2 regions of the Salinicoccus sp. RF5 genome follow, and region 1 is predicted to be linked to the other one. Evidence: riboswitches for the same ligand, from Rfam matches in the RefSeq annotation. Region 1 holds a riboswitch; the other holds the start of a gene.
The links. Region 1 has a riboswitch for lysine ahead of LLU09_RS05850 (Na+/H+ antiporter NhaC family protein). Riboswitches for the same ligand answer to the same signal wherever they lie in the genome.
Positions count from the first base shown of each region.

Region 1 (3,201 bases):
ACCAGCAGTGTCAGAAGGGCAAGCGGAAGGCTTGATGTCAGACCAAGCACCAGATACCCGGCCAGCGCGATCATCGCGGAGCCGATCGCATATGGCAACTGCGTCATTACATGGACGATGTGGTTGCAGCCTGCACCTGTCGAGGAGAGGATCGTCGAGTCGGATATCGGTGAACAATGGTCACCGAACACTGCACCTGCGAGCACTGCTGCGATGCTCGGCAGCAGCAGATCCGTCGCATCGAGTGAAATCATGATTTCACCTGTAATCGGGATGAGGATGCCGAACGATCCCCAGCTCGTCCCCGTGGCCAGCGCCATCAGACAGGCGACCGCAAAGACGACCGCAAGCAGGATGCCTGTCGGCATATTCGAACTTTCGACCATGGAACCAAGCAGTTCGCCGGTGCCGAGTTGGCCGATCAGGTCACCGATCATCCATGCCAGCGTCAGCACGAGTATCGCCGGGAACATGGCCATGAAACCGGTCTTCACACCGAGCCATATCTCCGTTTTGCCGAAGGCATTGTCGCTGCGTGTGTACCTGAAGAAGTAAAATAGGCTCAGCGACAGTCCGACGATGCCCCCGATGACGAGGGAGTGGGTAACGAGCGTATTTTCGAAGATGCTGAAGATATCCATGGAACCGCCTGTGGCTGCACCTGTGACGAACATCGCTATGATGACCGTAAAGGCGAGTCCCAGGATCGGCACGATCAGCGCCTTGGCAGACCCCTGCTGATGGACGGGCAGTTCCTCATCCGTCTCACCAGGTACCTCACGCGTGTCCCCGACCACCTGTCCATCATTGATTGCGAGGGATTCATGCTTCCGCATCGCTCCGATGTCGAAGCGTGTAAGGATGACGATGAACATCATCGCCACTGCAGTCAGCACATAGAAGTTCATCGGTATCATATAGACGAATGCCTGGAATGGCGTCACTGCCACCATGCCCGCTGCGGCAATCAGCGGGGCCACAAGCCCCATGATGCCGGCGCCCCAGCTTGAAATCGGGGCAATGACGGAAATCGGAGATGCCGTCGTATCGATCAGATAAGCAAGTTTGGCACGGGAGACATTGTATTTGTCCGTCAGGGGCTTTGCCACCTGGCCCACGATCAACGCACTGAAGTAGTCATCGATGAAGACGATGATGCCGAGCAGTGCAGTAGCCATGTTGGCACCCTTCCGGGATTTCACCTTCGTCAGTGCCCAGGCCGTGAAGGCCCTTGCCCCGCCCGACATATTGATGAATGCAGTCATGATGCCGAGCAGACTGAGGAAGATGAGGATGAAGGCATTCCACGTATTGATGGCGCCCCCATCGACGAAGATGATTGCGAAGCTGTTCCATATCATCCGCAATGTCTCCATTATATCCGCACCCGCAACGACAAACGCCGAAGTGAGGATGCCGACACCGAGGCTGATGCCCACTTTGCGCGTCAGCACCACAAGCAGCAGCGTAAGGAGCGGCGGGATGAGGGAGATGTACTCCCAGTTCAATATACTTTCCATATATATCCTCCTGAAAAAACTATTTAGATCATAAAAAAGACGTCACAGCAGCATTACAGAATCAGCCACCGTGACGTCAATCACCAATATGTAGCGCATCATCGTAATGACAGTATCAGGACTCTTCGACCTGATCCCAGGATGTCACCCCGCCGGATGCACCCTTCGGCAACTGCCCCTTTCCAGGAGTTCAAAGCATGCCTGCTCCCTCCTGTACTCATGGCCGTTGCGACCTCTACTTTCCGTTCTTCAATTGTCATAGAATATTATAGCATAAACTGCATACTTTTCAACTATAATTCCGTGCGGTACATCTTGACGATTTCCCTCAGGAACTCGGGCATCTTATAGACCTTCTTCGAATATCTGAACTGCGGGAATATCCTGCCGAATGTATACATGTCCAGTGTGCCGAGCTTATAGTGCCGGCGGTCATCGATCCGTTCACCATTGATGTAGTATTCGCGTTCCGACTGGATATAGCCGATATTGTCCGTGACGAAGCAGCCGAATATATCACCGCGGAAGCCGAGCCCCCGGATGATGTCATCCTTGAACTCATGCTTCGACGCCTGATTGAACACTTCCTTCAGCTCACGTCCGGTCAATTCGATCTGGACCGTGTTGATCGCGTGCGGCAGCACCTTATGCAGATCATATTCCGTCAAGGTCCCGCCCTCGAAGGACTTCGCAATGAGCCCCGTATGGAGCAGGCTCGCATCACTGTCCGTGAACAGCCTGAGCATGCGGGCCAATGCCATGATGAACCGGCTGGTGGAATAGAGGGTCCGTTCGATCGGCGGCGCCTCTTCCTTGACGACCGTCGACATCATGTCCCGGCCGATTTCATAATAATGGTCGTCACTGCTCGACAGCAGATCGGTGTCGTAGAGCCGGGCATGCTTGCGGATGAGTGTGCGCCCTTCAAACTCCAGCGTCACCTCCCCCACAAAATCCCCGAATCTTCCGGCAGCGGCAAGCAGCGTATCGCCGATCCACTCACCCTCTTCGAAATAATGGTGTGTATGTGAACTCAATATGACATCTATCTCAGGAAACATCATTGCGAGGGATTCATCATCATAGCGTCCGAGATGGCTCATCATGACGATGCAGTCGACCTCTGTATTGATCTCCGTGATGGCTTTCAAAATCCACTCGAAAGCCTCCGACACTTCCCAGCCCAACGCCTTGTAGAAGGGCGTAAATTCGACCGTTGCGGCGATGAAACCGAATTTGATGCCATTGATCTCCTTGATGACATACGGTTTGAAGTATGGGGAGGTGCTCCCCACCTCACGAAGGTTGGCACAGATGACATCGAAATCCGCGTCGTCGTACAGTGTCTTCAGGTCCTCCTTCTGGAGGGTGATCCCTTCGTTGTTGCCGATTGTAGCAATATCGCATCCGGCTTCGTTGAGGATCTCCACATTGCCCTTGCCGAGTGTCGCCTCGGTATAGGGATGGGAGCGGTCCGCGTGGTCTCCAAGGTCGACATACACCATATCCTGCTTGTACTGCCGTTTCTTGTTGTCGAGAAAATCCTTTATCTTCAAATAGTTGTACAGATGACTATGTATGTCATTTGTATGAAAAAGCTTCACTTCCATCCAATCACCTCTAAATGATGGTCTGTAGAATCATATATACGCCGAGCAGCAGAAGGACTGTGCGCAGCACG
Region 1 is NZ_JAJGRC010000001.1:1,127,921-1,131,121, forward strand. Features, by position in the region: gene LLU09_RS05850 (Na+/H+ antiporter NhaC family protein) at 1-1,520, opposite strand, end outside; lysine riboswitch at 1,604-1,766, opposite strand; gene LLU09_RS05855 (bifunctional metallophosphatase/5'-nucleotidase) at 1,814-3,130, opposite strand; gene LLU09_RS05860 (sulfite exporter TauE/SafE family protein) at 3,141-3,201, opposite strand, start outside.

Region 2 (3,201 bases), 880 kb from region 1:
ATACTTCTGAAATCGGGGATGCCGCTTTTGACCGACACCCCTGCACCAGTGAAAAATACGGTACGACGACTCTCATCCATTATTGTGGAAAATCGGCGCAATTCGTGCTCCATTGGTATCCGCCCTCCTAGAATTATATTTCAATGGTACCATAAATGTGTTATCATCGCTTAAGAATATACTAAAGGAGAATGCCTATGCTACAGGTTATAGATGTTAGTCTGAGGTTTGGCGACCGCAAACTGTTTGAAGATGTAAATATAAAGTTCACTCCGGGCAACTGCTACGGGCTGATCGGTGCGAATGGTGCCGGAAAATCCACATTCCTCAAGATACTTTCAGGAGAAATGGAGGCGCAGACCGGCCATGTGAGCATGGGGAAGGATGAGCGTCTTGCAGTCCTGAAACAGGACCATTTCGGATACGAGGAATACCGTGTGCTGGATGTTGTAATGATGGGCCACGCAAAACTTTGGGAAGTCATGAATGAAAAGAATGAAATATATATGAAGCCGGACTTCTCCGATGAGGATGGAATACGTGCTGCAGAACTCGAAGGCGAATACGGCGAAATGGGCGGCTGGACGGCCGAATCCGATGCTGAAAGCCTGCTGCATGGCCTCGGCATAGATTCAACCCTCGTGGACAAGAACATGTCCGAGCTCGAAAACAATCAGAAAGTCAAAGTCCTGCTTGCACAAAGCCTGTTCGGCAACCCTGATGTCCTGCTCCTCGATGAGCCGACCAACGGCCTCGACATACAGGCGATCCAATGGCTTGAAGAATTCCTCATCAATTTCGACAATACTGTCATCGTGGTTTCCCACGACCGTCATTTCCTTAATAATGTGTGTACACATATTGCCGACCTCGACTTCGGAAAGATACAGCTGTATGTAGGCAACTATGATTTCTGGTACCAATCCAGCCAACTGGCGCTGCAGATGGCCCAGGATCAGAACAAGAAGAAGGAAGAGAAAATCAAGGAACTGAAGGACTTCGTTGCACGGTTCAGTGCGAATGCCTCCAAATCCAAGCAGGCGACAAGCCGTAAGAAGACGCTTGAGAAGATTGAACTCGATGACATCAAGCCATCTTCCAGAAGGTACCCGTTTGTGAAGTTCACGCCTGAACGTGAAATCGGCAACGACCTGCTCTATGTAAAAGGGCTCACGCACAGTGTCGACGGAAACAAAGTGCTGGATAACGTCAGCTTCACACTCGATCCATATGACAAGGCCGTCCTGATCGGCTCCTCTGAAATTGCACGCACCACCCTCCTCCGTATCCTGGCCGGTGAAGTCACTCCGGATGAAGGTGAAGTCAAATGGGGCGTGACGACAAGCCAGAGCTATATGCCGAAGGACAACTCGGAATATTTCGAAGGCGTTGATACGAACCTTGTCGACTGGCTGCGCCAGTATGCGCCACCCGAAGAACAGACGGAAACCTTCCTGAGAGGCTTCCTCGGAAGGATGCTCTTCAGCGGCGAAGAAGCCAAGAAGAAGGCAAGCGTATTATCCGGTGGGGAAAAAGTCCGTGCAATGCTGTCGAAGATGATGCTCTCAAAGGCGAACGTCATCCTGCTCGACGAACCGACCAACCACCTGGACCTCGAAAGCATCACTGCAGTGAATGACGGACTGAAAGACTTCAAGGGCTCCATCATCTTCACTTCCCATGACTTTGAATTCATCAACACGATCACGAACAAGGTCATTGAACTGAAGGACTCCGGTGCAATCGTCAAAGAGTCCACCTATGAGGAATACCTGAAAGACCAGGGTCTCATAAAATCATAATTTATGGACAATTCCATATATTTTGAGGAAAGTAGTTTACATGCATTGGTTATGTATGTATAATGGCATTTATAAAATTAAATATCAGTTGGATGAGGCGCATCAATCATCAGTAGCCACTTAATATATAGTCTGCGAACTTTAAGTGTGTGAAAGGGTGCGATGCCGAAATGGCCTGCCGTTGCAGCGGCAAGCCATTGGATTTGAGGGTTAAGAGCTCCAGGTCTGTCATTATTTTTACAATAATGGAGTGCATCACTTGTGTATAGATCAGAACAAGTCCGGCATTCCGCCGGGCTTGTTTTTTTAGTTTGAGTGAGTGCTTCCCTACAGGAGGACATATGGAAACGAGCGTTTTGAAATTTGGAGGAACATCTGTCGGTGATTTCGACAAGATAAAGGAAATTGCGAATGAATTGAAATCAAGGGTGTCCAGGGGCGAGAAGCTGATCGTCGTAGTCAGTGCAATGGGTGGTACTACAGATGAGCTGCTGTTGAACGCAAACAGCCTCTCCTCCACTCCCAAGGAGGATCATGTGGCACTGCTTCTGACGACAGGAGAACAGCAGACGATCTCCTACCTCTCGATCATCCTCGATGACCTGGGCATCCGGACAAAGGCGATGACAGGCTATCAGGCAGGCATAAAGACATTTGGCGGCCACATGAAAAGCAGGATCGCGGATATTGACCAGAAGCATCTGGAAGCCGCATTGGATAACCACGATGTCGTCGTAATCGCCGGATTCCAGGGCATCAACGATGAAATGGAGATCACCACACTCGGCCGCGGAGGTTCCGACACGACAGCGGTGGCCATAGCAGCCCGGTGCAACATGCCGTGTGAAATATATACGGATGTGGATGGTGTCTATGCGACCGACCCGCGTGTATATGAAGAGGCAGGAAGGATCTATGAAATCACCTACGATGAAATGATGGAAATGAGTGCCCTCGGGGCAGGCGTTCTTGAAACACGGTGCATAGAGATCGCAAAGAACCATTCGATCCCCCTCTACTTGGGCCGCACACTATCAGATGAGAAAGGAACATGGATCATGGAAGATACACAAGTTCTCGAAAGGAAGGCAGTAACCGGTGTGGCGCTCGACAGTGACATCATTCATGTCACCCTGTACGAACCGGAAAGGGAGTCGACCCTCATCTTCGATCTTTTCGAAAAGTTCGAGGCCCATGACATCAACATCGATATGATCTCCCAGGTGGTGAACAGTGAAGGGTTCCAGTTGTCCTTCACCGTCAAGGGAAATGAATCCTATCGCCTGGATGAGATATTCGAAGCGGTCGAACGCCTCCACCCGGAGATGGTGATGGATGTCAGGACAAACCACTCAAAAGTTTCAATCATCGGTTCCGGGATGCGTGATATGACCGGTGT
Region 2 is NZ_JAJGRC010000001.1:245,951-249,151, forward strand. Features, by position in the region: gene LLU09_RS01350 (NAD-dependent protein deacylase) at 1-113, opposite strand, end outside; gene LLU09_RS01355 (ABC-F family ATP-binding cassette domain-containing protein) at 198-1,802, shown strand; lysine riboswitch at 1,887-2,066, shown strand; gene LLU09_RS01360 (aspartate kinase) at 2,144-3,201, shown strand, end outside.
Region 2: another riboswitch for lysine. It lies ahead of LLU09_RS01360 (aspartate kinase); the one in region 1 lies ahead of LLU09_RS05850 (Na+/H+ antiporter NhaC family protein).